Regions from separate parts of the Streptomyces sp. NPDC127119 genome, predicted to be linked through region 3. Evidence: riboswitches for the same ligand, from Rfam matches in the RefSeq annotation. Region 3 holds a riboswitch; each other region holds the start of a gene.
The links. Region 3 has a riboswitch for cyclic di-AMP ahead of ACFVH5_RS35790 (transglycosylase family protein). Riboswitches for the same ligand answer to the same signal wherever they lie in the genome.
Positions count from the first base shown of each region.

Region 1: linked by a shared signal. The riboswitch ahead of ACFVH5_RS18690 (NlpC/P60 family protein) and the one ahead of ACFVH5_RS35790 (transglycosylase family protein) in region 3 are both predicted to bind cyclic di-AMP.
Region 2: linked by a shared signal. The riboswitch ahead of ACFVH5_RS00085 (M23 family metallopeptidase) and the one ahead of ACFVH5_RS35790 (transglycosylase family protein) in region 3 are both predicted to bind cyclic di-AMP.

Region 1 covers NZ_JBHXTO010000038.1:3,147-10,151, reverse strand. The annotation lists gene ACFVH5_RS18710 (PspC domain-containing protein) at 1-740, shown strand, start outside; gene ACFVH5_RS18705 (LuxR C-terminal-related transcriptional regulator) at 737-1,492, shown strand; gene ACFVH5_RS18700 (NlpC/P60 family protein) at 1,579-2,643, opposite strand; gene ACFVH5_RS18695 (hypothetical protein) at 3,084-3,437, shown strand; gene ACFVH5_RS18690 (NlpC/P60 family protein) at 3,574-4,734, opposite strand; cyclic di-AMP (ydaO/yuaA leader) riboswitch at 4,741-4,914, opposite strand; gene pcrA (DNA helicase PcrA) at 5,466-7,005, shown strand, end outside.
Region 2 covers NZ_JBHXTO010000001.1:14,792-21,796, forward strand. The annotation lists gene ACFVH5_RS00070 (DNA topoisomerase (ATP-hydrolyzing) subunit A) at 1-1,026, opposite strand, end outside; gene ACFVH5_RS00075 (M16 family metallopeptidase) at 1,598-2,962, shown strand; gene ACFVH5_RS00080 (M16 family metallopeptidase) at 2,959-4,347, shown strand; cyclic di-AMP (ydaO/yuaA leader) riboswitch at 4,596-4,751, shown strand; gene ACFVH5_RS00085 (M23 family metallopeptidase) at 4,764-5,537, shown strand; gene ACFVH5_RS00090 (GntR family transcriptional regulator) at 5,798-6,490, shown strand; gene ACFVH5_RS00095 (HPr family phosphocarrier protein) at 6,809-7,005, opposite strand, start outside.
Region 3 covers NZ_JBHXTO010000134.1:4,925-11,929, reverse strand. The annotation lists gene ACFVH5_RS35810 (nucleoside triphosphate pyrophosphohydrolase) at 1-825, shown strand, start outside; gene ACFVH5_RS35805 (globin domain-containing protein) at 935-2,155, opposite strand; gene ACFVH5_RS35800 (cytochrome P450) at 2,327-3,622, shown strand; gene ACFVH5_RS35795 (transglycosylase family protein) at 3,852-4,754, shown strand; cyclic di-AMP (ydaO/yuaA leader) riboswitch at 4,973-5,143, shown strand; gene ACFVH5_RS35790 (transglycosylase family protein) at 5,148-5,858, shown strand; gene eno (phosphopyruvate hydratase) at 6,342-7,005, shown strand, end outside.

The sequences.
Region 1 (7,005 bases), on a different contig from region 3:
CCGCGGGAGTCTCCGGGATATTCGTGCTGCAGGGCTCCGCCGCCCACCTGGGCTCGGTCCTGCAGGCCGCGCTCGCCGTCCTCGTCGGGATAGCGCTGCTGGCGGGCCCGTACCTCGTGCGCATGACCCAGGACCTCTCCGAGGAGCGCCTGATGCGCATCCGCGCCCAGGAGCGGGCCGAGGTCGCCGCGCACGTCCACGACTCGGTGCTGCACACCCTCACCCTCATACAACGCAACGCGGAGAACGCGAGCGAGGTCCGACGCCTGGCCCGCGCCCAGGAGCGCGACCTGCGCAACTGGCTCTACAAACCGGAGGGCACCGGCAAGGACGAGGCGGACGAGCCCGACACCCTCGCGGAGGCGGTCAAGCGCAGCGCGGCGGAGGTGGAGGACAAGCACGGCGTTCCGATAGAGGTCGTGGTCGTCGGCGACTGCCCGCTCGACGACAGGACCGCCGCCCAGATGCAGGCCGCGAGGGAAGCCATGGTGAACGCGGCCAAGTACGGTGGCGACGGCGGCGCGGTGCAGGTCTTCGCCGAGGTCGAGGGAAGGACCGTCTTCGTGTCGGTCCGGGACCGCGGTCCCGGATTCGACCTGGACTCGATACCCGCCGACCGCATGGGCGTCAGAGAATCGATCATCGGCCGCATGGAGCGCAACGGCGGTACGGCCAGGCTGCGCGCGGTGCCGGACGGCGGCACGGAGGTCGAGCTGGAGATGGAGAGGGCGGAGACATGAGCGACGCGAACGAACCGACCGGAGCGGCCGGAGCAGTCGGGCCGGACGCCGGAGCGGGCTCGGCGGAGGACCCGGCGGCTTCCGCGCCCGGGCGGCGGGTGCGCGTGGTGCTCGTCGACGACCACCGCATGTTCCGTACCGGAGTCCAGGCGGAGATCGGGCAGACCGAGCGGACCGGCGTCGAGGTGGTCGGTGAGGCCGCGGACGTCGACCAGGCGGTCACGGTCATCACGGCGACCCGCCCCGAAGTGGTCCTGCTCGACGTGCACCTCCCGGGCGGGGGCGGTGTCGAAGTGCTGCGCCGCTGCTCGCCGTTGATGGCCGATCCGGAGCAGCCGGTGCGGTTCCTCGCGCTGTCCGTGTCGGACGCGGCGGAGGATGTCATCGGGGTGATCCGGGGCGGCGCCCGCGGCTATGTGACGAAGACGATCACCGGCACGGATCTCGTCGACTCGGTCTTCCGTGTCCAGGACGGCGACGCCGTCTTCTCGCCCCGCCTCGCCGGTTTCGTCCTTGACGCCTTCGCCTCCACCGACGCCCCGCCGGTCGACGAGGACCTCGACCGTCTCACCCAGCGCGAGCGCGAGGTGCTGCGCCTCATCGCCCGTGGGTACGCCTACAAGGAGATCGCCAAGCAGCTCTTCATCTCCGTCAAGACGGTCGAGTCCCATGTCTCGGCGGTCCTGCGAAAGCTCCAGCTCTCCAACCGCCACGAGCTGACCCGGTGGGCGACGGCACGACGACTGGTGTAGCACCTGCCCGCCAACGATCGGCCGCCACAGCCACAGCCACTGCCACCGCCGGCCTGATGTCGAGCCCGGGCGGCGAGAGGTCTGCCTCACGCGACCCGCGTCGCCCCCGCGAACGGCATCTCGTCGACGGGCGCGACCCGTACCGGAGCCGACGGGTTGGGCGCGTGGATCATCTGCCCGTTGCCCACGTACATCCCCACATGGCTGATGCCCGAGTAGAAGAACACCAGGTCGCCGGGCTGGAGTGCGGAACGGGAGACGCGCTGGCCCGCGTTGATCTGCGCGTACGTCGTCCGGGGCAGAGAGATGCCCGCGGAGCGGTACGCGGCCTGCATCAGCCCCGAGCAGTCGAAGGCGTCGGGGCCGGTGGCACCCCACACATAGGGGCTGCCGAGCTTGCCGTAGGCGTACGAGACCGCAGCCGCCGCACGGGAGTTGGGCGCGGTCGTGGAGGACGAGCCCTGGCCGAGCCCGCGCGGGGCCTCACCGGAACGTGAGGCACGGGCGGTGTCCGGGTCGTCCGCGCCGATGCGGGCCCGGTCCGCGTCCGGCAGCCGGGACAGCAGTTGGCGTGCCTCGCCGAGCTTGCCCGTGACTGTCTTCTTGTGGCGTTTCAGGTCCGCCTGCCGCGCTTTGAGCGAGGTGAGTTCGATGTGCGCGGCGCCGCGCAGCTGCTCGATGTCGCGCAGCTGTGTGCGTACGCGGGAGACCGCCGAGGCCTGCCTGCTGCCGGCCCGTTCGGCGAACGCGGCGCCGTCGAGATACCGGTCGGGGTCCGAGGAGAGCATCAGCCCCAGCGCGGGATCGATGCCGCCGTCCCGGTACTGGGCGGTCGCCAGTGAACCGAGCGCGTCCCGTTCGGAGTTGAGCCGTTCCGTCTTGCGCGCGGCCTCGTCCTGCAATGTGCCGAGCCGGCCGGCCGCCTTCGTGGACTTCTCCTTCGCGCCGTTGTACTTCTCGGTGGCGACCTCCGCCTCCTGGTACAGCTTGTCGACCTTCGCCTTCACCTGGGCCGGCGTCAGCTCGGGTGCGGCGACCCCCGTCCCGTCGAACCCGGTCGCGCTCGCCGCGCCCGCGAGGGCGATGGTGAAGGCGGTGCGGGCCGTACCGCCGCCGAGTGAGCGCTGTCGGGGCTTGCGGTGCGCTGCCACGTGCGATCCACGTTCCTTCCGTAGCCGCCGAGGCACTGGTACGTCCACGGCGGTGGCCCTCAGGGGCTGGTTGCACGTCCGGCGGCAGCCCGCACAGGGGGAGCGGACCGCCGCCGGACCTCTTGGCGGTGGTGCCGACTGCCGCCCTGGCCCGGGCGGTTGTGGTGGGGAGCCGGTCACCTGGGGAAGGACGCTAAACCTCGCGATGCGCCGGTGGTAACGGCATGTACGGAAGTGGTGGCACTCGGCCACGAGGTGACCGGGTGCGACCGTGATCCGGGCCCGGTGCGGGCGACTTGGCGTGGTGCGGTGACCGATGGGCGCGTTGTGGGGGAGCGGCACGTGCGACGGTGCTATAGGCGCAGCCCGGGGCCCGCAAGAGACCCGGGGCGTGGGCCGGTGCGAGGCGGCGTGCGGGAGTCCGGTTAGGGTCCGGGCTCATGGACGTACTCATTCATGTCTTCGTCGCCCTGCACATCATCGGGATCGCCGCCCTGCTGGGCGGCTTCCTCACCCAGATGAAGGCCATGGGCGACGGCACGGCCCGTTTCACCCCCGCCATGCTCCACGGCGCGCTGACCATGCTGGTCACCGGCGCGGTCCTCGTCGGTCTCAACCAGGCCGACGACCAGACCGTCAACAACATCAAGATCGGTGTGAAGCTGGCCCTGCTGGTCGTGATCCTGGGCCTCGTCTACGTCAAGCGTGACGACGAGAAGGTGGAGAAGGGCCTGTTCGCCCTGGTGGGCGGGCTGACCACGGTGAACATCTTCATCGCGCTGCTCTGGACCTGAGCGACCGCCCCGGAGGCCGCCCTGAAAACTGCCCGGGAAGCCGCCGCGGAAGCCTGGAAGCCGGTCCGGAACGCGGACGGGGTACGGCACATGCCTGCCGTACCCCGTCCGCGTTCCGTCCAGATGCAGCTGGGCGCTAGCCCGGCCGCACCACGCTGTGGATCGGCATGTAGTAGATCGACTCCTCGCGGACGTACGCGCCCGGCTTCGGGGCGTGGATCATCATGCCGTCGCCGATGTAGATGCCGACGTGACTGATGTCGTCGTAGAAGAAGACCAGGTCGCCGGGCTGGGCGTTGTCCACGGAGACCGTCGTGCCGGTGTCCACCTGGTCCCAGGTGGTGCGCGGGAGCGTCACACCGGCGGCCTTCCAGGCGGCCTGGGTCAGACCGGAGCAGTCGTACGAGCCGGGGCCGCTGGCGCCCCAGACGTACGGCTTGCCGATCTGGGCGCGGGCGAAGGCAAGTGCCTTGGCGGCCTTGGTGGAGGAGGCGGAGTCCGAGCCCGAGGTGCTCCCCGAGCCTGTGCCCGTCCCTGAACCCGTGGCGGTTCCCGTGCCCTGCGTCGCCGCTTCCTGGCGTTGGCGCTCCGCGTCGGCCGCCTGCTGCCGCGCCAGCTCGTCCGCCTTGCGCTGGGCCTCTTCCTGCTTCTTCCGCTCGATCGCGGCCAAGCGGGCCTTCTCCTCCGCGGTCAACTTCGAGAGGATCTCGCGCGCCTCGGCGAGCTTGCGCTGAACGTCCGCCTTGGACGTCTTCAGCGTGCTCTGCGTCGTGGTGAGCGTCTCCAGGCCCTCGGAGGCCTCCTGCCGCTTCTTCGACGTGGTGGCCCGCTCGGTGACGTACTCGTCGACGGCCTGCTTCTGGCGGGCGGTCAGCCGGTTCATCAGCTGGGTCTGGTCGAAGTAGTCCTGCGGATTGTCCGCGAGGAGGAGGGAAGCGCTGTCGGGGGCGGAGGCTCCCGTGCGGTACTGCGCCGCGGCGAACGTCCCGAGCGCCTCACGCGCGGAGTTGAGCTTCTCCGTACGCTGCGCGACGTCGTCGAGGAGCGTGGCGACGCGCTTGCGCTGCTTGGTGGTCTTCTCCTTGGCGGCGTTGTACTTCTCGGTGGCAGTGCCCGCCTGCTGGTAGAGGTCGTCGATCTTCTTCTGGACTTCCTCCGTGCTCGGCCTGGGCTCCGCGGCCGGCGAGGCGTCCGCCGTCTGGGAGAGCAGGGCCACCGAGGTCAGGGCCGCGGTGGCGAGGGCCGGTGTCCGCAGGCCCAGAGAACTGGGGGGCCGCAACTTGCGGTGTGGCGCCACGAGGGCGTCTCCTTCCGTCATCCGCCTACCGAGTTAGCTGTCGGGTTCGGGCGAGTGCTTCGGAAGGTTTGCCCTACGGTCCTTGTCCCACGAGGGAGTTCGGACCGATTCACCCCAGGATCGGTTGGGTCCCCGGTTCCGGAGGCCACGAGGGCATGCCGGATTCGGCGGAGCCCGCTCGGCCCGGCGTTGTTCGCCGGTGCGGGTCGAGCGGCCTACGCGAAAGTTAGCCAATACGTGTGGCACCTGTGAAGTTTGATGTGCGATATGCCCGATACATTTTCGTGACCTGGACCACGGGTGTCGTCCGCCGACGTCAATTGGTCATGATCTGCTCCGAGTTGTCCCCGAGGGGCACGGGAGCGGGTCGACCGGGTCGCGGAGCGGCGCCCACGCCGACGGGCCGGTTCCGGTCGGCTCAGGAGTGACCTCCAGCAGGCGATGTCCGGTGCGCCCTGTCTCCGCACGGTTATACGGAGCCCAGTCGTACGCGGTTCAGATGCGGGGCGAAATCAGCGCCCTGTGGCGGTACCGCCGCGCACCGCACCGCCGCACACCGCACCGCCGCCGTACCGGCCCCCCCCCCCCCCGCACCGCCGCCTTCCCGGCGACCCTGTGTAGTGGCGTACTCATCACGGGTGAGGCTCTGCCCTTGGCCGCCCGCCCGGGATTCCGCCGAGTTTCCGGGGTGGCGGCCGGGTGTCAGTGGGGGCGCCTAGACTCGGAGAGCGATGAGCAGCCTCTTTGATGACAGCTTCCTGGCGGACCTCAAGCCCTCCCGGGCCCACGAGGAAGAGCCCCCGCCGCCGCCCGAGGACGAGGCGCCGGACCACGGTCCGGACGACCTGTTCGGCGGGCGCTTCGACGTGCCTCCTCCCAGCAGGCCGAGGGACGGCTACTACCGCGACGGCGCCCCGAGGCCCCTGGTGGACCCGGCCGCGCTCCTGGACGGGCTGAACGAGAACCAGCGCGCGGCGGTCGTCCACCACGGCTCGCCCCTGCTCATCGTGGCCGGCGCCGGCTCCGGCAAGACCCGTGTGCTCACCCACCGCATCGCGCACCTGCTGGGCGAGCGCAAGGTGCACCCCGGCGAGATCCTCGCGATCACCTTCACGAACAAGGCCGCGGGCGAGATGAAGGAGCGCGTCGAGCAGCTCGTGGGCCCGCGGGCGAACGCGATGTGGGTGATGACCTTCCACAGCGCCTGCGTACGGATCCTGCGCCGCGAGAGCAAGAAGCTCGGCTTCACGTCGTCGTTCTCGATCTACGACGCCGCCGACAGCAAGCGGCTCATGGCCCTGGTCTGCCGTGATCTGGACCTCGACCCCAAGCGCTTCCCGCCGAAGTCCTTCAGCGCCAAGATCTCGAACCTGAAGAACGAGCTGATCGACGAGGAGGACTTCGCCGCCCAGGCTTCCGACGGCTTCGAGAAGACCGCCGCCCAGGCCTACGCGATGTACCAGTCGCGGCTGCGCGAGGCGAACGCGCTGGACTTCGACGACCTGATCATGACGACGGTCAACCTCCTGCGCGCCTTCCCTGACGTCGCCGAGCACTACCGCCGCCGCTTCCGCCACGTCCTCGTGGACGAGTACCAGGACACGAACCACGCGCAGTACTCCCTCGTCCGGGAGCTCGTCGGCAGCGCCACGGACCCCGTCGCGCACCCCGAGGACGTACCGCCGCGGGAGGACGACCTCCCGCCGGCCGAGCTGTGCGTCGTCGGTGACGCCGACCAGTCGATCTACGCCTTCCGCGGCGCGACGATCCGCAACATCCTCCAGTTCGAGGAGGACTACCCGAACGCGACGACGATCCTGCTGGAGCAGAACTACCGCTCCACGCAGACGATCCTGACCGCCGCCAACGCGGTCATCGAGCGCAACGAATCGCGCCGCCCGAAGAACCTGTGGACGAACGCGGGCGCGGGAGCGCGCATCACGGGCTATGTCGCCGACACCGAGCACGACGAGGCGCAGTTCGTCGCCGAGGAGATAGACCGTCTCACCGACGCGGGCGACGCGAAGGCCGGCGACGTCGCCGTCTTCTACCGTACGAACGCCCAGTCCCGTGTCTTCGAAGAGATCTTCATCCGGGTCGGCCTGCCCTACAAGGTCGTCGGCGGCGTCCGCTTCTACGAGCGCAAAGAGGTCCGGGACGTCCTCGCGTACCTCCGGGTGCTCGCGAACCCCGAGGACTCCGTACCGCTGCGCCGCATCCTGAACGTGCCCAAGCGCGGCATCGGCGACCGCGCCGAGGCGATGATCGACG
Region 2 (7,005 bases), on a different contig from region 3:
GCCGAAGGACTCCTCCATCGGCGTCAGCTTGTAGAGCTGCTCCAGGACCGCTTCCGGTACGAAGCCGTTCTTGACCTCGATGACCAGGCGCAGGCCGTGCGAGCGGTCGGTGAGGTCCTTGACGTCGGCGATGCCCTGCAGCTTCTTCGAGCCGACCAGGTCCTTGATCTTCGCGATCACCTTCTCCGGGCCGACGGTGAAGGGCAGTTCGGTGACGACGAGGCCCTTGCGGCGCGCCGTCACGTTCTCCACGGACACCGTCGCGCGGATCTTGAAGGTGCCGCGACCCGATTCGTACGCGTCCCTGATGCCGGACAGGCCGACGATGCGGCCGCCGGTGGGCAGGTCGGGGCCCGGGACGTACTTCATGAGCGTTTCGAGATCGGCCGCGGGGTGGCGGATCAGATGGCGGGCGGCGGCGATGACCTCGCCGAGGTTGTGCGGCGCCATGTTCGTCGCCATGCCGACCGCGATGCCCGACGCGCCGTTGACCAGGAGGTTCGGATACGCGGCCGGGAGGACCGACGGCTCCTGCTCCTGGCCGTCGTAGTTCGGGGCGAAGTCGACCGTGTTCTCTTCGATCGACTCCGTCATGAGGGAGGTGGCGTCGGCCATCCTCGCCTCGGTGTACCGCATGGCGGCCGGCGGGTCGTCGTTGCCCAGCGAACCGAAGTTGCCGTGGCCGTCGACCAGGGGCAGCCGCATGGAGAAGGGCTGGGCGAGGCGGACCAGGGCGTCGTAGATCGACGCGTCGCCGTGGGGGTGGAGCTTACCCATGACCTCGCCGACGACGCGGGCGCACTTCACATAGCCGCGGTCGGGGCGGAGCCCCATCTCGTTCATCTGGTAGACGATGCGGCGGTGCACGGGCTTGAGGCCGTCGCGGGCGTCCGGCAGGGCTCGGGAGTAGATGACCGAGTACGCGTACTCAAGGAAAGAGCCCTGCATCTCGTCGACGACGTCGATGTCGAGGATGCGCTCCTCGAAGTCGTCGGAAGGCGGGGTCTTCGTGCTGCGGCGGGCCATCGCTGCTGCGACTCCTTCACAGTCTTTGCCGGGGCATGAACGGGTTCTGACGCGGTCCATTGTGGACCGCAGTACTGACAACGCGGACCACGACCCGTCCGTACGGGCCTGTCGGGCCGGGTGCGCGATCGCCCCAACAGGCCTGGCAGGCCCCGATCGAGGCGGCCCCGGAGGCTCCACGAGCGCGACCCGCGGGTGCCCGCGGAGGTTTGAGGACGCTACCGCGTTCCGTTTCCACGGGGGTGGTGGAGGGGGCTTGTCGGGTGTGGGGCGTCCTGGTCGGTCGCACAGTTCCCCGCGTCCCCGGAGGGGTGCTTTTTTGGGGAGCGCCCCTGGAGGAGTGCCCCTGCGGGGCGGCTCCCCGGAGGGGTGCCGGGCGGCGGGCCTGTCGGCTGCGGGTCCGCTGCGGCTGGTCGCGCAGTTCCCCGCGCCCCCTGGCAGGGCGCGTGCTCGCGTGCTCGCTCTCGGCGTACTCGATGCGGGAACTTCGCCAGCCGTCCGCGCGCTTGCATACAGTGGCACGACTAGCAGGAATCAGCAGTTTTCCGCGATCGAAGGGACGTACATGCCCATGGGTCACACGGCCACAGCCGAGGCCGGTTCCGGCGGCCTGACAGCGACCGAGCACCGCCTGGCCAACGGCCTGCGTGTGGTGCTCTCCGAGGACCACCTGACCCCGGTCGCGGCGGTGTGCCTCTGGTACGACGTCGGCTCGCGTCACGAGGTCGCCGGCCGCACCGGGCTCGCCCACCTCTTCGAGCACCTGATGTTCCAGGGTTCGGGCCAGGTGAAGGGCAACGGCCACTTCGAACTGGTCCAGGGAGCGGGCGGTTCGCTCAACGGCACGACGAGCTTCGAGCGCACCAACTATTTCGAGACCATGCCGACGCACCAGCTGGAGCTCGCTCTCTGGCTGGAGGCCGACCGCATGGGCTCGCTGCTCGCCGCGCTCGACGACGAGTCGATGGAGAACCAGCGGGACGTCGTCAAGAACGAGCGCAGGCAGCGCTACGACAACGTCCCCTACGGCACCGCCTTCGAGAAGCTGACCGCCCTCGCGTACCCGGAGGGCCACCCCTACCACCACACGCCGATCGGCTCGATGGCCGACCTGGACGCGGCCACCCTTGAGGACGCGCGGGCGTTCTTCCGCACCTACTACGCGCCCAACAACGCCGTGCTGTCGATCGTCGGGGACATCGACCCGGAGCAGACGCTCGCCTGGGTCGAGAAGTACTTCGGTTCCATCGCCGGGCACGACGGCAAGCCCGCCCCGCGCGACGGCTCGCTCCCGGAGACCATGGGCGGGCAGCTGCGCGAGGTCGTCGAGGAGGAGGTCCCGGCGCGCGCGCTGATGGCCGCCTACCGGCTCCCGGAGGACGGCACGCGCGCGTCGGACGCCGCCGACCTGGCCCTGACCGTGCTCGGCGGCGGCGAGTCGTCCCGGCTCTACAACCGGCTCGTACGCCGCGACCGCACCGCCGTCGCGGCCGGGTTCGGCCTGCTGCGCCTCGCCGGAGCGCCCTCCCTGGGGTGGCTCGACGTGAAGACGTCCGGCGACGTCGAGGTCCCGGTCATCGAGACCGCCGTCGACGAGGAGCTCGCCCGGTTCGCCGAGGAGGGCCCCACCGCCGAGGAGATGGAGCGCGCTCAGGCCCAGTTGGAGCGCGAGTGGCTGGACCGTCTCGGCACGGTCGCGGGCCGCGCCGACGAACTGTGCCGGTACGCGGTCCTGTTCGGCGACCCCCAGCTCGCCCTGACCGCCGTGCAGCGCGTTCTCGACATCACCGCGGAGGAGGTCCAGGAGGTCGCCAAGGCCCGCCTGCGCCCCGACAACCGCGCGGTGCTGGTCTACGAGCCGGTCGCCCCCGAGGAGACCGACGCGGCCGAAGAGACCGGCGCCGCCGACAACACCGACGAGGAGGCGGCCAAGTGACCGAGCTCGCCACGATGGAGTTCCACCCGCAGCCCCAGGCCGGCGAGGCCAGGCCCTGGGCCTTCCCGGCGCCCGAGCGCGGCACCCTGGGCAACGGCCTGACGCTGCTGCGCTGCCACCGCCCCGGCCAGCAGGTCGTCGCCGTGGAGGTCCTTCTGGACGCTCCGCTCGAAGCCGAGCCCAAGGGCCTCGACGGCATCGCCACGATCATGGCGCGAGCCTTCTCGGAGGGCACCGACAAGCACTCCGCCGAGGAGTTCGCCGCCGAGCTGGAGCGCTGCGGCGCCACCCTGGACGCCCACGCCGACCACCCCGGCGTACGGCTCAGCCTCGAAGTGCCCGTCTCCCGGCTGCCCAAGGCGCTCGGCCTGCTCGCCGACGCCCTCAGGGCACCCGCGTTCGAGGACGGCGAGATCGAGCGGCTGGTGCGCAACCGGCTCGACGAGATCCCGCACGAGAGTGCCAACCCGGCCCGGCGGGCCGCCAAGGAGCTGTCCCGGCAGCTCTTCCCGGCGGACTCCCGGATGTCGCGCCCGCGCCAGGGCACCGAGGAGACGGTCACCGCGATCGACTCGGCGGCCGTACGCGCCTTCTACGAGAAGCACGTACGCCCCGCCACGGCCACCGCGGTCGTCGTCGGCGACCTCACGGACGTCGACCTCGACGCGCTGCTCGGGGACACCCTCGGCACCTGGACCGGCTCGCAGGCCCAGGCGCGTCCCGTGCCCTCGGTGACCGCCGACGACACCGGCCGCGTGATCATCGTGGACCGGCCCGGAGCCGTCCAGACGCAGCTGCTCATCGGCCGCGTCGGCGCGGACCGCCACGACCGTGTGTGGCCCGCCCAGGTGCTCGGCACGTACTGCCTCGGTGGCACCCTCACCTCCCGCCTGGACCGCGTCCTGCGCGAGGAGAAGGGATACACCTACGGTGTGCGGGCGTTCGGCCAGGTGCTGCGCTCCGCTCCGGACGGGACGGGCATCTCGATGCTCGCCATCAGCGGCTCCGTGGACACCCCGAACACCGGTCCGGCGCTCGACGACCTGTGGAAGGTGCTGCGCACCCTCGCCGCCGAGGGTCTGACGGACGCCGAGCGCGACGTCGCCGTGCAGAACCTGGTGGGTGTGGCGCCCCTGAAGTACGAGACCGCGGGCGCCGTCGCGGGCACGCTCGCCGACCAGGTCGAGCAGCACCTGCCGGACGACTTCCAGGCGACGCTGTACAAGCAGCTCGCCGCGACCGGCACCGTGGAGGCCACCGCTGCCGCCGTCAACGCGTTCCCGGTGGACCGTCTGGTGACCGTCCTCGTCGGGGACGCCGCGCAGATCGAGGAGCCCGTCAGGGCCCTCGGCGTCGGCGAAGTCAGCGTCGTGACGGCCGAGTAGGGATCTGAGGCCGGGCAGGGCCCGCGATCGGGCGGGACACTGTTCACGGCCGGGGCCCGGGTGACTGGACGAGTCACCCGGGCCCTTTTCTGTCCTTCTTCGTCCATGGTTTGTCCGTATTGCAGGGAAGTTGCCTGTCTGCCCTGTGGCATGCGCTACAAAAATGGTGATCCGTTTGTCTATTGAAAGAGGCGCCGCTTAGCGTCGGTCCGGCTGTTCGTCAGGCACTGCGCCGCGTCCGCGGCACCGGACAGTCATCGCCGAGTCCCCGTACGGCGCGAGCCAGGGGAGCCGGGGACCCAGGTCCCTGGGGTGAATCGGACGCCCTTCCCGAAGGGGGTCCGTAGGAGACCTTCCTGCTCCGAACCCGTCAGCTAACCCGGTAGGCGAGAAGGAAGGAAAGGACCAGCCACTTCATGGCGTTCACCCGCGCCACGGGGAAGCACCGTCTTCCCAGCCGCATGACGCGCACCACCCGCAGGACCGTCGGCGTCGCCGCCCTGGCCACCACCGGTGTCGTGGGCACGCTGGCCGCCCCGGCGTTCGCCGCCGAGAGCGAGATCGAGCAGACGGGCCCCCTCAAGGCCGTCACCATGGGCGACTCGGTCGCCCACGAGATCGACGCGCAGGCCGTCGCCCAGCGCCAGGCCGCCGACCAGGCCGCCGCCCGCGAGAAGGCCGAGGCCGCCGCGAAGAAGCGTGCGGAGGAGGCCAGGGAGAAGGCCGAGAAGGAGCGCGAGGCCAAGGCCCGTGCGGCCCGCGAGGCCGAGCGCAAGCGCCTCAACGCCTACACCGCGCCGATCACCGGCTCGTACGTCTCCACGTCCTACCAGGCCGGCGGCGGCATCTGGTCCTCCGGCAGCCACACCGGCATCGACTTCCACGCCGCCAGCGGCACAGCCGTGCACGCGGTGGGCTCCGGCACCGTCGTGGAGGCCGGCTGGGGCGGCTCGTACGGCAACCAGATCGTCATCAAGATGGTCGACGGCACGTACACCCAGTACGGGCACCTCTCGTCCATCGGTGTCTCGGTCGGCCAGACGGTCACTCCGGGGCAGCAGATAGCCCTCTCCGGGGCGACGGGCAACGTCACGGGGGCGCACCTGCACTTCGAGGCGCGGACCACCGCCGAGTACGGCTCCGACATGGACCCGATCGCGTACCTCCGCGGGCACGGCGTGAACGTCTGACCGCACGGCACCCGCCGCCGCGGCTCCGCGCGGCACCGCACCTCCGTCGCAGGCCCCGGCTCACCGAGCCGGGGCCTGCGTGCGTTCGGACGGCTTCCGGTCGCTTTCGTACCGGACGACCGCCTGTTCAGAAGCCCGGTGTGTCCAAAAAATATCCATGGATTCCCGGCTGCCTTCGGAATTTCCCGTTCTCTGCAATAGAGTCACCGAACAAGCGTCAATCGACCGCGTTTCGCGGGGATTAAGGCGGAGGTCCGGTCATGCGTATTCCCGCGCGCTCGGTATGCACGGCGATCCGGGACGACATCGTCGCGGGTGTCTACGAGCGCGGCAGCCGGCTCACCGAAGAACTGCTCGCGCGCCGCTACGGCGTCTCGCGGGTCCCCGTGCGCGAGGCGCTGCGCACCCTGGAGGCGGAGGGCTTCGTGGTCACCCGCCGGCACGCGGGCGCGTGCGTCGCGGAACCCACGGAGCAGGAGGCCGCCGACCTCCTGGAGATGCGCGTGCTGCTGGAGCCGCTGGGCGCCGCCCGTGCCGCCCAGCGGCGCACCGAGGCCCATCTCAAGGTGCTGCGCGGCCTGGTCAGGCTCGGCCAGGAGCGGGCCAGGCGGGGCAACAGCGAGGATCTGCGCTCGCTCGGCGGCTGGTTCCACGAGACGCTCGCGCAGTCCTCGGGCAGCCCGGCGCTGACCTCGACGCTCGGCCAGCTGCGGCACAAGATCGCCTGGATGTACTCGGTCGAGGCGCCCGCGCACCCCGCCGAGTCCTGGACCGAGCACGGGGCCATCGTGGACGCCGTGGCCCGCGGTGACAGCGACCGGGCCAGGGCGATCACGGCGCTGCACACGGAGCGGGCGATGTCCGCGCACCGGCTGCGTTTTCCCGGCGGGGACCGCGCCGAGCGTGTGAGGACTTCGCAACATCCCGTAAACACAGCGGGCCTGCGGCATTAACAGAAGCACCGTATACAAAGAGAGATATTCGGCGGGGCCCTATTTCCGGTGCCCTTTTCTTCCGCGTGCCCTGAATTGCGGAGCACGTCATTTCCGTGTGCGCGGAAGCGGGTGGAGGCGGGCGGAAATCAATACGCCGCAGGCAGGAAAAGAACGGCCCCCGGCCCTGCACGCTCCCGGACGCGCGAACGGCGGAGCCGCGTCGCCCGGGGTGTGGGTGACGCGGCTCCGCCGTACGGGATCCGGGGCGACCGATGGGGTCCGACGGAATCCGGGGAGACCCCAAGAGGTCCCAAGAGGTCCGAGAGGCCCTGAGGGTCAGACGGTCTCGGGGAGTTCGTCGAGGCCCTCGGCGACCAGCTTCGCGAGGCGGTCGAGCGCGGCGTCCGCACCCTCGGCGTCGGAGGCCAGGACGATCTCCTCGCCGCCCTGGGCGCCCAGGCCGAGGACCGCGAGCATGGACGCGGCGTTGACGGGGTTGCCGTCGGCCTTGGCGATCGTCACGGGGACGCCGG
Region 3 (7,005 bases):
TATCTGCGCGAGGCGGGCATCCAGGTCGAGGAGGCCGCGCCCGGCGCCCAGGAGCTGGTCGACGCCTGCGCCGGGGGACACACGGTCACCGTCGTCGCCACCGGCGAGGGCGAACCGCGCCTGACGGACGGCCTGGCCCGGCTGGCCGGCACGGGACGCGTCCAGATGCCCGACCTCGAACTGCTCCCCGCCTCGTACGACCTCCCGGGCGCCCGCCTCCTCGACCTCGTCCAGGTGATGGACCGCATCCGCCTCGAATGCCCCTGGTCGTCGCAGCAGACCCACAAGGGCCTCGCCAAGTACGGCATCGAGGAGGCGTACGAACTGGTCGAGGCCATCGAGGAGGGCGACCGGGACGAGCTGCGCGAAGAGCTCGGCGACGTACTGCTCCAGGTCGTCTTCCACTCCCGGATCGCCGAGGAGGGCAGCCCGGAGGACGGCTCGGAGCCCTTCTCCATCGACGACGTCGCGGCCGGCATCGTCACCAAGCTGATCCACCGCCACCCGCATGTGTTCGGCGACGAGACCGCCTCCACACCCGAGGAGGTCAAGGAGCACTGGCTGCGCACCAAGGCGGAGGAGAAGCAGCGGACGTCGGTCACGGAGGGCGTCCCGCTGGGCCAGCCCGCCCTCGCACTGGCCGCGAAACTGGTCTCCCGCGCCCGCACGGCGGGCCTGGACACCCCCCTGCCCCAGGGCGAGGGCATCGGCTACGAACTCCTGGCCCTGGCAGCGCAGGCGGAGAAGTCCGGCGTGGACCCGGAAGCAGCCCTGAGAGCAGCGGCTCGCTCCTACCGGGACGCCATACGAGCGACAGAGTCCTGACCGTCCCTTTCCAACCCCCTCCAGGTCAGCGCCCCAAAGGGGCGCGGGGAACTGCGCGACCAGCCCCCACCGGACCCGCGGACAACACACCACCACCCCCAGCGGAGCGTCACCGCGGCTGGGGCCGCCGCAGCAGCCACGCTCCGGGCCCAAGGGCCCGACACCCGTCCCGGTCCCGTTCCGGCCCGGTGGTCGGGAGTTCGTCACAAAAGACCCGCCCCGGCTCCACCCCGAGCCCGGCAAGCACGGAGGAGATCCCCGACACCAACCCCGGCGGCCCCGCCAGATAGACATCGTGCCGAGCCCAGTTCGCCCGGTTCCCCAGAGCCGTCAGCAACCGCTCCGTGGCCTGGGCCTTCGGCCGCCCCGGCGCGGGCGTGAGCACGGTGACGTCCAGCCAGGGCAGCCGCGTGCGCAACCCGTCGAGCACGGCCCGGTCGTAGAGGTACGCGACATCGCGGGCGACGACGAAGAGCCGCGCCTCGTCGTACGCGCCGGACCCCCGTCCCAACTGCTCCAGCAGCGCCTTCACCGGCGCCCACCCGGTACCGGCCGCGATGAAGGTGAGGGGCCGCTCCACGGGCGTACGGAGCGTCAGCCGCCCACCCGGCGCGCCGAGCCGCAGGACATCGCCCTCCCGGGTGCGCCGGACGAGTTCGGGCGACAGGGCGCCGCCCGCGACGAGGCTGATGTGCAGATCGAGCGTGCCGTCGCAGCGGGGCGCGTTGCCGACGGAGTACGGGCGCCAGACTCCCGGGACCCGGGGGCTGCCCACACTCACGTACTGGCCCGGCAGATGAGGGAGGGGCCGGTCCGGACGGAGCGTCAGCACGGCGAGGTCGTCCCCGCCCCCGGTGCTCCCCGGCAGCCCGGTGCGGCCGACGACCTCGGCGTCCCACCAGGACGGCTGCCCCTGGCTCTCCGACTCGTCCGCGCCCTCCAGCATGGCGTCCGTGACCAGCGCGTACGCCTCACCCCAGGCCTTCTCCACCTCCGGGTTCCACGCCGACCCGGACACGGCGGCGAACGCGGCGATCAGGCTGTCTCCCACGGCCGTGTAGTGCTCGGGGCGCGCGAGATACTTCCGGTGGTCGCGCCCCAGTTCCCGCAGGTACTCGTGGAGTCCCGGCCCCTCCAGGCGGGCGACGACGAGCGCCAGGGCGGTGAACAGCCGGTCCCGCTGGCGTTCCTTGTCCGCGGGGGAGTCCAGCGGGAACAGGGCCCGGACATCGGGGTGGTGCCAGAACAGATGCGAGTAGAAGTACTTGAGCGCGAACTCGGCCCGCCTTTCGACGACCGCGAAACTGGTCCGGAGTATTTCGGGGTCCACGCCCGCGAATGTAGAGAGCGGGGGAGCCGGACAGTCAAGAGGGAGAACATTTAGGGACAGCCCGTCATCAAATACGTAAGGCGGTCACGGTCGCGGTCGGCGCGGGAGGGCGGGCGCTGCCCGGCAGGACGCCGCGCGGGTGCGGGCCGCCCCTCCCGATACCGTCGAGGAGTGACCGAAACGCCTGCACAGCCGCCCGCGCCGACCACGGGGCAGCCCGTCCCCGAACTCTTCAGCTGGGAGTTCGCCACCGATCCCTACCCGGCGTACGCCTGGCTCCGTGAGCACGCCCCCGTGCATCGGACGAAGCTGCCCAGCGGGGTGGAGGCATGGCTCGTCACCCGTTACACGGACGCCAAGCAGGCACTGGCCGACGGCCGGCTCAGCAAGAACCCCGCCCATCACGACGGGACCGAGCACGCGAAGGGCAGGACCGGCATTCCGGGGGAGCGGAAAGCCGAGCTGATGACGCACCTGCTCAACATCGACCCGCCGGACCACACCCGGCTGCGGCGGCTCGTCAGCAAGGCGTTCACGCCCCGGCGGGTGGCCGAATTCGGTTCCCGCGTACAGGAACTGACGGACCAGCTGATCGACGGGTTCGCCGGGAAGGGGGAGGCGGACCTCATCCACGATTTCGCCTTCCCGCTCCCCATCTACGCGATCTGCGACCTCCTCGGCGTCCCGCGCGAGGACCAGGACGACTTCCGCGACTGGGCCGGGATGATGATCAGACACGGGGGCGGGCCCCGGGGCGGTGTCGCCCGGTCGGTCAAGAAGATGCGCGGCTACCTCGCCGAGCTGATCCACCGCAAGCGCCAGGAACTCACGGACGTGCCCGCGCCGGGCGAGGACCTGATCTCCGGCCTCATCCGGGCCTCCGACCACGGCGAGCACCTCAGCGAGAACGAGGCCGCGGCGATGGCCTTCATCCTCCTGTTCGCCGGTTTCGAGACAACCGTGAACCTCATCGGGAACGGCACCTACGCCCTGCTCACCCACCCCGGCCAGCGGCAGCGGCTGCAGGAGTCCCTCGCGGCCGGCCACCCGGACCTGCTCGCGACCGGCGTGGAGGAACTGCTCCGCTACGACGGGCCCGTGGAGCTGGCCACCTGGCGGTTCGCCACCGAACCGCTCAGCGTCGGCGGGCAGGACATCGCCGCCGGTGACCCCGTACTCGTCGTGCTCGCGGCGGCCGACCGCGACCCCGACCGGTTCGAGGACCCGGACACGCTCGACCTCTCCCGCCGTGACAACCAACACCTCGGTTACGGCCACGGCATCCACTACTGCCTCGGCGCGCCCCTCGCCCGGCTGGAGGGCCAGACCGCGCTGGCCGCGCTGCTGACCCGGCTGCCCGACCTGCAACTCGCGGGAGATTCAGCCGATTTGAGGTGGCGTGGCGGGCTCATCATGCGTGGATTGCGCACGCTTCCGGTGGAGTTCACCCCGGTCGCGAAGTCTTGACGGAAGTCGACCGAAGCCATGGAGGCGGTAGCACCGAAGGCAACGGAAGGTGAGACTCCGTCAACTCTGTGATCTTCACGTTATCTACGCTGCACCGACTTGTGACAAGAGTTCGAGTGCCGCTACGTTCACCCATCAATGCGGCAGGTCCGCCCGTCGCAGCAGTCACGAGCACGGCTTTCCGTCGTGCCCCGTGCGTATTCCTTGCTGTCACGCGAAAGGCAATCGCATGCTCTCCGGGAACGGCCGTCATCGTCGCCCCCGCCAGGCCCCGGCGCTCCTCGTCGCCGCCGGCGTGGCCGGATCGGCCATCGCGATCCCCCTGCTCGGTGCGAGCGGCGCGAGTGCCGCCAGCGGTACGACCTGGGACGCGGTCGCCGAGTGCGAGAGCGGCGGCTCATGGAGCGCCGACACGGGCAACGGGCTCTACGGCGGACTCCAGATGAGCCAGGAGACCTGGGAGCAGAACGGCGGCCTCGACTACGCGCCGAGCGCCGACCAGGCCAGCCGTTCGCAGCAGATAGCCGTCGCCGAGAAGATCCTCGCCAGCCAGGGGACGAGCGCCTGGGTGACCTGCGGTCTCGTCGCCGGTCTGACGCAGGACTCCGGCTCCGCCGACGTCGACACGGGCCTCGCAGAGGACGCCACGAGCCCGTCGGCCGACGCCGGTACGGCAAAGGGGAGTGACAGCGCGAAGTCCGACTCGTCCACGGACTCCGACGCGAAGTCCGACGACGACTCCTCCTCGGAGTCACAGAGAACGGACAGCTCGTCCGCCGATACCAAGGCGAAGGGTGACGACTCGGACAAGTCGTCCCAGAACGACGACGCTTCGGCCGACGAGGCCGCGGACAGCTCCGGCCGCCACCGGGGAGGCAGTGCCGAAGAGGTCGACATGGCCCCCCGCGCCGACGACTACGCCGGCCGGCACGCCTCGCGCAGCGACAGCACCTCACGCGTCCTCGCCGACGAAGGCTCGTACGCGGTCCGTTCCGGCGACAGCCTCTCCAGCATCGCCGACTCCCTTGGCATCGACGGCGGGTGGAGCGAGCTCTACGCCGCGAACAAGGACAGCATCGGCTCCGACCCGGACTTCATCATCCCCGGTCAGCGCATCGCGGTCGACGGCTGAGCGGCACTGAGCAAGTAGTGATCAAGGCGCCGAATCGGGCGAAAAGCAGCGGTAGTTCGCGCTGAATGTCCGATTTGGCGAATTGAGACATGGATCTCAACACCCCTGATCGTCTTTGAAATTCGGCGCGGCCCGTGTCTACGGTCGTGACCGCTCGCCATTGGTGAGCCCCGACGGTCGCACGCCGAATCCTGCCAACGGCCGTACGGGAACAGTCGTCGCGTAAAGCGCCGTAGGCAGGAGCGGGGGACCCAAGGTAAGTGCCGGAGCCGGTCGTCGAGACCGGGTACGGCTTGGGGTTAAGCCGCGTGACAGCAGTGTCGCGCGGCCGGGCAACTCACTCGGCCCGAACCCGACAGCTCACCTCGCAGGCGTCGGTGAGGGGATCACTTCATGCTGCTTTCGAGCAAGGGCAAGCACCGTCGCCCGTCCAAGGCCACCCGCATCGCCACGCTGGCCGGTGTCACCACCGCCGCCGTCGCCGTCCCGCTGATGGGCGCCACGGGAGCCTCCGCCGCCACCACCTCCGAGTGGGACACCGTCGCGCAGTGCGAGTCCGGCGGCAACTGGTCGATCAACACCGGCAACGGCTACTACGGCGGCCTGCAGTTCTCGTCCTCCACCTGGGCCGCGTACGGCGGCAGCTCGTACGCCTCCACCGCCGACCAGGCGTCCAAGTCCCAGCAGATAGCCGTCGCCGAGAAGGTTCTCGCGAGCCAGGGCAAGGGTGCCTGGCCGAGCTGTGGCGTGGGCCTGTCCGGCGCCTCGACCGGTGGCTCCACCGCCCCGTCGGGCTCCGACAGCTCCAGCGGCTCCGGCCAGAGCACCACGCAGCCGCAGCAGCAGCAGAACTCGCAGTCCTCCGAGGAGCGCGCCTCGCGTTCGCAGGAGCGTCCGGCGGCGAAGAAGACCGTCGAGACCCCGACCGGCAAGAAGGTCAAGAAGGGCGACGGCGAGTACAAGGTCGTCAAGGGCGACACCCTCAGCGAGATCGCCGCGAAGGAGAAGGTCAAGGGCGGCTGGGCGAAGCTGTACAAGCTCAACGACGACATCGTCGACGACGCCGACTTCATCTTCCCGGGTCAGCAGCTGCACCTCAGCTGACGGCGGCCGCACCACGGCCGGCCCGCCCTCGGCGGTTCATCGGTCGCGTCCCCGCTTCGGCGGCCCGGACATGACCGCGGGCATCACCGCGGACATCACCTCCGGTCGAGGCACTGGCCGCTCGGCCTCGACCGGACGTCCGGCCCACATCCGAATCGCGACTGAACCACAGCGCCCTCACATCCGTGTCCTTCATAGTGGAGGCCTCGTGAGGGCCACCCCCGTCCCCCACGGGCTCCCCGCTCCGGTGCGTGTTCCCCCGTACGCACCGGGGCGGGGCTTTTTTGCGCTGTTCTTTCTGCCTGTTCTTTCTGCCCGTGTCTTTGTTCCGTTCGGAAACAATTTCCTCTCGGTTCTGTCCAGGGGGCGGTCGAGGGCTGGCCGATCCCCGGCAGCCGGTTAGGCTCATCCCGCGGGGCCACCACGGCCTGCGCGCAACCGGGCCTCCGGCCCGGCACAGCTTGTGTCACATCCCAGAAGGAGATGCTCGTGCCGTCCATCGACGTCGTCGTAGCCCGGGAAATCCTGGACTCCCGAGGCAACCCCACGGTCGAGGTCGAGGTCGGCCTCGACGACGGCAGCACGGGTCGTGCCGCCGTTCCGTCCGGTGCCTCCACCGGTGCCTTCGAAGCAGTCGAGCTCCGTGACGGAGACCCCAACCGCTACCTCGGCAAGGGTGTCGAGAAGGCCGTCCTCGCCGTCATCGAGCAGATCGGCCCGGAGCTCGTCGGCTACGACGCCACCGAGCAGCGCCTCATCGACCAGGCGATGATCGACCTCGACGCCACCGACAACAAGGGCTCGCTCGGCGCGAACGCCATCCTCGGCGTCTCCCTCGCCGTCGCGCACGCCGCCTCCGAGGCCAGCGACCTGCCGCTCTTCCGCTACCTGGGCGGACCGAACGCGCACCTGCTGCCCGTCCCGATGATGAACATCCTGAACGGCGGGTCGCACGCCGACTCGAACGTCGACATCCAGGAGTTCATGATCGCGCCGATCGGCGCGGAGTCCTTCTCCGAGGCCGTGCGCTGGGGCGCCGAGGTCTACCACACCCTCAAGAAGGTCCTGAAGAGCCGCGGCCTGTCCACCGGCCTCGGCGACGAGGGCGGCTTCGCCCCGAACCTCGGCTCCAACCGCGAGGCCCTCG